Regions from separate parts of the Enterococcus sp. AZ128 genome, predicted to be linked through region 2. Evidence: riboswitches for the same ligand, from Rfam matches in the RefSeq annotation. Region 2 holds a riboswitch; each other region holds the start of a gene.
What was found. Region 2 has a riboswitch for magnesium ahead of IGI38_RS17225 (ABC transporter permease subunit). Riboswitches for the same ligand answer to the same signal wherever they lie in the genome.
Positions count from the first base shown of each region.

Region 1: another riboswitch for magnesium. It lies ahead of IGI38_RS17755 (FtsW/RodA/SpoVE family cell cycle protein); the one in region 2 lies ahead of IGI38_RS17225 (ABC transporter permease subunit).
Region 3: another riboswitch for magnesium. It lies ahead of IGI38_RS08715 (GNAT family N-acetyltransferase); the one in region 2 lies ahead of IGI38_RS17225 (ABC transporter permease subunit).
Region 4: another riboswitch for magnesium. It lies ahead of mgtA (magnesium-translocating P-type ATPase); the one in region 2 lies ahead of IGI38_RS17225 (ABC transporter permease subunit).

Region 1 covers NZ_JBIORZ010000002.1:1,247,758-1,249,959, reverse strand. Annotated here, with positions in the region: gene IGI38_RS17760 (FtsW/RodA/SpoVE family cell cycle protein) at 1-56, opposite strand, end outside; gene IGI38_RS17755 (FtsW/RodA/SpoVE family cell cycle protein) at 28-1,176, opposite strand; M-box (ykoK) riboswitch at 1,292-1,458, opposite strand; gene IGI38_RS17750 (hypothetical protein) at 1,700-1,987, opposite strand; gene IGI38_RS17745 (MucBP domain-containing protein) at 1,986-2,202, shown strand, end outside.
Region 2 covers NZ_JBIORZ010000002.1:1,133,391-1,135,592, forward strand. Annotated here, with positions in the region: gene IGI38_RS17225 (ABC transporter permease subunit) at 1-846, opposite strand, end outside; M-box (ykoK) riboswitch at 1,028-1,197, opposite strand; gene IGI38_RS17230 (LysR family transcriptional regulator) at 1,502-2,202, shown strand, end outside.
Region 3 covers NZ_JBIORZ010000001.1:1,769,793-1,771,994, forward strand. Annotated here, with positions in the region: gene mgtA (magnesium-translocating P-type ATPase) at 1-428, opposite strand, end outside; gene IGI38_RS08715 (GNAT family N-acetyltransferase) at 628-1,101, opposite strand; M-box (ykoK) riboswitch at 1,236-1,405, opposite strand; gene IGI38_RS08720 (hydroxymethylglutaryl-CoA reductase, degradative) at 1,667-2,202, opposite strand, start outside.
Region 4 covers NZ_JBIORZ010000001.1:1,083,179-1,085,380, reverse strand. Annotated here, with positions in the region: gene mgtA (magnesium-translocating P-type ATPase) at 1-782, opposite strand, end outside; M-box (ykoK) riboswitch at 1,108-1,272, opposite strand; gene IGI38_RS05320 (nitroreductase family protein) at 1,322-2,041, opposite strand; gene IGI38_RS05315 (PLP-dependent aminotransferase family protein) at 2,042-2,202, opposite strand, start outside.

The DNA of each region.
Region 1 (2,202 bases), 110 kb from region 2:
AAGAAGATTGGTAAAAACAGAGAATAGTTAAATTCGTTGCTCAAACGTTTGATCATTTGTTCTGACCTCCGAAGAAAATTTTAGACATATCCCCAAAGCTACAGAAAGAATCAGATAGCTTGTTCCCCCATAACTAATAAATGGTAGAGGTACTCCAGTCATAGGAATCAATCCTAAAATACTCGCGATATTGATACTTGTTTGAAGAAGTATCAATGTTCCAACACCAAAATAAATCAAGCTGACTTGTTGACTCGTTTCTCTAGCCGCTAATACAAATAACCGAAGAGCAATCAGAAAAAGCAGCGCCAGTACCAGCAATCCTACGATCATTCCTAATTCTTCGACCAAGATCGAATAAACAAAATCTGTTTCTGCAACTGGCAAATAGCCTTTTTTTGTAATACTATTTCCTAATCCTCTGCCAAAGAAACCGCCATTATAAAGCGCGTAATAAGAATTACTCATTTGAAACCCTTTCCCATAGGGATCTAAAAAAGGATCTCTTACTAGGCGAATACGATCATACGTATGAGCGAATAACTCCGGCAAAAGATGATGGCTGCCTAAAAATAGGATGGCCCCTCCTACGAATATAATCCCTGCGATAAGCGACAAAAAAATGAATACCGAGTACTGATAGGGTAGTTCAGCAGTAGTTATGATCACTAAAGCAATTCCCCAGATAATAATTGCGCCTGTCACTTTTGGTTGAAGTAAAATCAACAATCCGCTGAGTAAAACAAGTCCACAAGGAACCATGAGTTCACGCCTCGTTCGTTTCACCCGGAAAAAATAGGCTAGGTAAAGAATCAACGCGACATTTGTTACTTCTGAAGGTTGAAATTGAACTCCGAACAAAGAGACCCATCTTTGAGCACCATTGATACTGACCCCGCTTATTTTTACCAACAGCAAACTAACTATTCCCACTGATAATAAAGATTTTGCTAGTAATCCTTTCGCCAAAACATCACTTTTCACGTGATATATGATCACGATAAGCAGCCAGCTCAGGCCCATAAAAATGGCTTGCTTGCTAAATAATGATAATGGATTCTCGCCTTCAGCCATTAATCGATAAGAACTAGCGCTGAAAACAATTAAAAGACCGATTAGGCTAACTCCCAAATAAGGTAGTAACAACAGCCAATCGATCTTTTTTCTTCTAATCATATATATCTCTCCCTTCATCAAGTAATTGTTTGAGACGAGAGAGTCCACAATAAATAACCTAAAAAAGAGACACCAAACGTTAGTGAAAAAAACTAACAAGTCTGGTGTCTCACACAATCAATCTCATCGTCTGAGTTTTAGCACTAAACAACGTAAAGAATACTCTTAGCTATTTTATGAAAAGCCTTAATCCGACAATTCCTATTTTACACATTGGCGTCTTTCGACGTTTCTGCGCAATAGCCTATGTTTGTTTAGGAGCCTCACCTAACAAGTTTACTTATATTTACTTTCACAAAGAATACTACTTTTTCTGTCATTAAATAGCAAAACTTTCTTTAGAAAATCGATATTTCTTTAGATTTGCTTATAAAATCTTTTACTAAAAATTTACTAGGAATAACCCATTTTTTATGATAATTAAATCAAACGAAATAAATTGTTCAAAAAACAAAAGTTATTAAACAAAAGTTGATCATTCTATTTAAAGAAAAAGTTTTATTATTTATCTATTACAAAACACTTATAAAGGAATTATAATTATGAAAAATAAATTACATATGTTAGTTGCAAGCTCTTTAATGTTAGGATCCGTGTTGACTCTCCCGCTCCAAGGCACAGCTGAAACAACAACAACTAGCAGTGAATCTGCTACTCCAGCTTTCTCTGAGCCACTCATGTCTACTAGTTCAACAAATAACGTAAGTTTATCTTCCTCAGAACCGGAGCCAGCTATTTCAAACAGCACTTCGAGTTCAACTGAAAACCCAGTTATCCATTCACAAACTGAAACAAGTTCAACGTCGAGCATGCCTGAAGCACGTGCGATAGCCCTAGACACCTGGCTACCTGATCCTGTCTTGCAAGAAATCGTCGCCAAGGCAATCGGAAAAACAAAGGATACGTTGACTCAAGAGGATATGACCAAGTTAACTAGTCTCTATATCCAAAATTCAGACAATGCCATTGCTAGTTTAAAAGGTTTAGAACTGTCAACGAATCTTGAGTATTTCTATATGAATTCAA
Region 2 (2,202 bases):
GAGCCAAAAGCTGCTGAACCTCGCAAAAGCTTTTGAAAATTGCTTGGTCAATGTTGCGTTTTTCAACAGGTGATAAACGATCGATTTAGGCGGCGTCGTACTTTCAACGTCTGTCTCATATTTGAAGTAATATGTTGCCCGAACCAAGGGCTGAAATACCAAAAAATTCAGGATCACTACATTCAGCAATAAGGCTAGAACTGCCCATAGACAAGCCTTGAAATCAGCACGTTCCAACGCAATTTGAATATACGAACCGATTCCTGGTAAAAAAAGCGTTGTATCTTTGGGAAGAGCGACAGATGCCTGTTCACTAGCAACCAAAGCAAACCAAGCCGCTGTTTGAGAAATAATCACGTTCCAAAGCAATCCCGGAATGGCATAAACAAATTCAAGTCGCCAAAATTTTCCCCAGGGATTGTATTTGAATTGCTCTGTGACATTAGACAAATCAGAAGGAATAACCTCCATGATTTGATACAGGGTCAACATGATGTTCCACGCCTGACCAGTGAAAACCGCAAAGACGGCGACACATTCAGCACCCAGCACATTTTCTGGAAATAACCCCAACAGCCAGGCAGTCGTAAACGTTAAGAACCCTAATAATGGTACGGATTCAAGAAAATTGACCAATGGCAGGATGATCCTTCTAGCGGTCTTGTACTTTACCGCCAGAAGGCCGAAAACAAAGGAGAACAGGAAGGACCAAAGCATCCCGACAATCATTCGAAACATCGTTCGAATGGAAAAATAGCCAAGATTTGCGACAGATAAAAAGTCATTCTGCTTGTTTGCTGTCGCTAAGAACTCCTCCGAGGGTAAGGTGTGAAGCGGGCGATTCATTTTTATCAGAGAAAAGATAAGAATGAATGCAAAAAGGGCCAAAATGAACAGGAAGGTGATATTTCCGACGATTTTTGTGATCCGTTCATTTTGCTTAGATGATACGTTTAAAACTTTCAATGTAAAAAACCTCCTAAATAATCATATTAAGGAGGTCGCCGAATAAATGAACAAGTCTATAAGGAAATCACGTTAATTGAGCTTTGGCTTTCTGAGACGTAAGAAAGGGATCTTCTAGTTATCTTGGGAAAGCCTTAATTCGACAATCCCTGCTTTACTCGTTACTGTCTCTCGACATTTCCGAGCGATAACCTGTGTTCTTCAGAGTAACCTCACCTAATATGATTATATTTTATTGTGCAAACTCATCATACTCGTGAAAAGTGATAAATCAATTGTCACTCAGGCCGGCAATGAATAGATGAAAGGGAAGCAGCCTTATTAATAAAGCTTTTTAGCAGCTTTTCGCTCTTTTTAGAAATGCTTTCCAGATTATTAAGATGCGTAATCGTTCCTCCTGATTTAGCGATAGGAATCCAATAATAGTTAACCTCCGTTGAAGAATGATTGTTATTTAATGTTTTTACTTGCCTAAAAGACAGTCACAGGAGCAAGATTAGGTTAACCTAAAATTTGCAGCAGGGATGTGAAAAAAATGTCGATTGAGAAATTAGAGTATTTCTACATTATCGCTAAATACAACAGCCTCTCAAAAGCTTCGCAGGAGTTGTATATCGGAATCTCCTCTTTGAGCTCGGCTCTTAAAAGTCTTGAGACTGAGCTTGGCTATGATCTATTTACACGTCATGGGAAGAAGTTAGTTTTGAGTGAAGAAGGCGAAAAAATTCTGCCTTTTGTAAAACGAATCATAGAGGAGGCCAAAAAGATTCAATTCCCTCTTTATCAAATGATTGATCGTCCGTCCTTTAAAGTAGGGATCAGCGATTCTGTTTTGATATTTGAAGCAGGGGAGTGTGCGTGCAGCAATGACAGCTATACGATCAACTATGTCAATGCCGCCCCTTTAGAATTGTTGAATCAGCTGAAGCAAAAGGAAGTCGATTTAGTAATAACCAGCAGTGTGGTTGATGACCCGCAATTTGAACGGACCTCTCTGATTCGCTCAAAAATATTGCTCGCCGCTAATGAATCTTTAGCAGAGAATGAACTGAGGCAGGCAGCCGCTGAGGATCTGGAAAAAATTCCTTTTATTGTTTTGACTGATCACCTCGGTCATCAGCAATTGACGCGAAGAACGGCTGATTATTTTAACATTGACCCTGAATATCTTTATTGCCATGATAGTCTAGGAATTCATAAATGGTTGAATGAGAAAAAAGCGGTGTTTGTGATTCA
Region 3 (2,202 bases), on a different contig from region 2:
TTATATTGATTGTCTCTGCGAATTGCTGCGGTTACTTTTACGAGTGATTTCAATTTTTCAGCAGCTTTATTTGAGCGTACAGATTGTACCAGTGTCATCGTTCCGCTAACTAATACCATAACTAGAATAATGCTGCTACCGAAGAAATCTTTATCTCCCGGTTCTGGCAAAATTCCTTCTGTAATAAAAGAAATGATTCCCAAACCAATTAGCACCAAAGTAAACGGTGTGATAAATGCTTTTAAAACTTCCACAAAGAATGGTGTAGACTTCTTATGTGGAAGTTTATTTTCTCCAAATGTTTCTCTTGCCTCTTCAACCTGATCTGTAGATAACCCCAAAGATGAAGTCTTGAATGTCTCAAATAAGCTTCGTGTTGTCTTTTTAGCAAACAAACTGTAATTTGTTTTGATTGTTTTTTGTTTCATGTTCTTCTCCTTTTCCCCGAAAAAAATACGCCATAATCCTATTCCAATAAATAGATATAGAATGATGTCTTTTATCGTATTCATGAGTGTCTCCTCCTGCAAACGGGCTTATGGAGAAAGCGAGTGTTAAAAACAAATAGACAATAGTGTCCTCCTGTTTCCTTTTTTCTGCCACAAACCCGAAATTATTGAACTACTGTCATCCATTTGTTTTCATCTCCCTTTTTTCCACTCGTTCTAGTGGTGATTGAAGGTCCTTTTTGTAGACACGCATGATTAACTGACCTTCTACGTAATCATCCGTTATTGGCTGATATCCAAGCTTTTCATAAAATCCCCAGGCTTGATGTCTCCCTGTAAGAAATACAAAGTGAAAACCAAATCTTCTAGCGACCTGTTCCGCATAAATTAGTAGGTTCTTCCCTAACCCTTCTCCTTGATATAAAGAATCTACTGCTACCTGTTTAATCTGTACACATTTTTCAGAAATCGGGTGCAACAATAAAGTTCCTACTACACAACCTTCCTGCTTAACAATCAAATGGAGATCATTTCTCTCATCTCTCGGTGCTTTCAATAAAAATTGCTTTCCAGAACTTGCCTTCAGCTCTTTGTTTCTAAGTGTCAACGCTTCACAATACAGCGTGCTGTTCCACTTAGTTAATGTGAACACTGTTTTACCATGGTTGTTTCCTCCTTTTCTCTATTTTGAAAATAGCAATGATCGTTATGCAAAAAAAGACTTTCCGCTCAAAAAACTCAGCGAAAAGCCTTACCAAAAATTCATCCTAAATAGACAAAGTCGTATAGTCGATCTAATCGTTGAGTTTTGGCACTATACAACGTAAAGACAAACATCTTAGCTACCTTAAGAAAAGCCTTGTATTCGACAGTTCCTGTTCTACCCATTGGCGTCTCTCGACATTTTTGGGCAGTAGCCTATGTTTGTATAGGAGCCTCACCTAACAAATCATATTTTATTTTCGAACACAATATAACAAGTAATTAATCAACTGTCAAACAGTTTTTTGAAAATGATAGACACTTCATTAGGTCAATATGAAGATCAGCCGTAAATAAACCTTGATATATAAAGATTTTTAGATTAAAATTTATTTTCGAAAAATATTTTTTAAAACATGAAAATATTTTAGAAAACAATATCCCATCGATAGAATAACAACTGTATTTTTTAGCTGTACATCAAAAAAATAGAGCCATTAAGACTCTATTTTTTGTTAACCAAGACGAAGATTTTTAATAATTTCCTCTGCCGTTGCCAAATTCATTCGTTCTGCTTTTCTTAATTTTCTAGAAACTTGCGATATTTCACTAGTTGTCGCACCTGCCGTAATAGCCAATGAACGACTTTGCATCGCCATATGCCCTTTTTGGATTCCCTCCGTCACTAAAGCACGAACAGCTGCCAAATTTTGCGCTAACCCAACTGCCACGATGACTTCACCTAATTCAGCTGCCGAAGCAACATCTAATAACTTCAAGCTTAACTGTGCTTTTGGCAGAACCTTTGTCGCACCGCCTACTACACCGAGCTTCATTGGCAGAATCAATTTCCCAACGAGTTTTCCATCTCGAATAAACCAATCAGTCATCCCCTCATAGTGACCATTCCGAGCAGTATAAGCATGGCAAGCAGCTGCCACAGCACGTGTATCATTTCCTGTTGCTAAAACGACTGCATCAATTCCATTCATGATTCCTTTATTATGAGTAGCTGCACGATAAGGATCAATTTTACTATAATCGCTGGCTG
Region 4 (2,202 bases), on a different contig from region 2:
AGCTTGCTAACTCTAGCTAAACCTATATCGAAGGATGTTTTTCCTCGCTTCGAGGTTGCATTTTTTGCGATATCACCAAAGAATGTTTGTTGTCCTGTTTTTAATATGATCGCTTTTCCTTGACCACTCAACACATCTGTTCCCATAAAAACTAGGTTTGTTAAATCCAATGCTGTTGTTTCTTCTGTTAGTAGTGTATCTTTCGCAAGGTACTTTTCGACAGGCATTGATTCTCCCGTTAACGATGATTGATTGACGAATAAGTCTTTCGTCCAAATTAGAACAGCATCCGCTGGGATCATGTCACCAGTCGCTAACGTCAAAATGTCACCAGGTACTACTTCGTCCATCGGGATTTCCTTCGTTTCACCATTTCGAGTGATCGCCGCTGTATTTTCGATCATTTCCTTTAATTCGATACTAGCTTTTTGAGAACGATATTCTTGAATAAACGTAATCAAAACACTAGCCAAAATCATAAGCGTCATCACTACTGCTGCTTCAATATCCTTTGTCAGCACTGAAACAATCGCTAAAAGAGCTAAAACATAAACAAACGGATCGTTAAAAGCTTGTAAAAATAATAAAATTCCAGGTGTTGGTTTTTGCGCAGAAACTTCATTTGGACCATATTCCTCCAAACGGCTTTCCGCATCTTCTTCGGACAGACCCTGCATTGATGTCCGCAGATTTAAGAAGAGGTCGCGATCAGATAAAATCGCTAATTTCTTTAGTTCTTGATCTTTATTGATTTTGCGAGCAAGAAGGTTTTTTTTGTTCATCATAGTTTTTCCTCCTAAATTTCTGGACAACCAAAGTCACCCCATTATATTCAATCTTCGGTCGACTATCCTCATGGTCCATCTTCCTCACATCCTTTCAATTGTTTGAATAACTCCAAAATATTTTATAGGGTTAATCGTTCGCTCAAAACTTTAAAATTACAATTCCCATATAATAGAAAATGATTTTAGTTTTGTACGCTTATCATCCAATTACGCCTTAGCCCAATATCAAGTCTAATTATTTATCCTTATTGTAGTTGCAAAAATCTAGTCACGGACTATCAAAAAACGCGCACTCGAAAATGAGCACGCGCGAAAATCCATTCATGTTCATCGTCGAGCTTTAGCACTATAGGGCGTAGACAAAATCTGTCAGCTACGTTATGAATCACCTTCACGATGATCCCTGTTCTACCCATTGGCGTCTCTCGACATTTTTGGGCAGCAGCCTGTGTCCATATAGGAGCCTCACCTAACAATTATTCTTATTTACATTTCTACTATATGTTACTTACTTTCCAGTGTCAAACTTTAGCTCAAAAGAATTTATTTATTTTCAGAAACTCATCTATTTTCTTGTTTGGTTTGTTACTGAAGTAGTCTGCAAATTTTTTACTCCAAAGTTTTGTTTCACGAGCTTCAGCAAATTTTTCCATCGTTTGATCATATTCATTAATCAATTTATAGTCATAATCTTGATAAGTGTCAAAATGAATGACAGCCTTTTCAGGTAAACGAGGCTTGATCCTCATTTCCACAGTTGGTTTACCAATACTTAAACCAGCAACCGGAAATACATATTCGGGAAGTTTAAGCAATTTACTTACTTCCAATATATCTTTTCTAATTGATCCTACTACTACAGAACCCAATCCAAGAGCCTCCGTTGCAATTACTGCATTTTCTAATGCTAAAGCGGTATCTGTAATCGCAGTAATCAATGGATCTAGTCCTTTGTTGATAAAATAATCGACCCCATAATGCTCCGCTACTTTTTGTGTGCGTTTCAAATCTGCCACAAAAATCAGAAAGACTGAACTATGTAACATATGAGGGTTCCCAGGATTCAACGCAACAAGTCTTTTGCGTATTTCAAGATCTTTTACTACAACGATGCTGTACATTTGCCCGTTCATCCAACTTGGTGCTTGACGACTAGCTTGTAAAATCTTTTCTAAGTCGGTATCTGGCAATTGATAACCTTCATCAAAATTTCGATAAGTTCTGTGCTTCTTCATAATCTCTAATGCGTCCATTTAGCTCCTCCTTAGTTCCTTTGAAATAGCCTGCAATTTTATAAATAATTGTTTTTGCGTTTGTTCTGTTAACCGAGTGTAATTTATCCTCATCGCCATTGTATCATTACTAAATAGAAATGCAGGAGCAACCAATAATTTTTCTTCCAGAAAAAAATCCC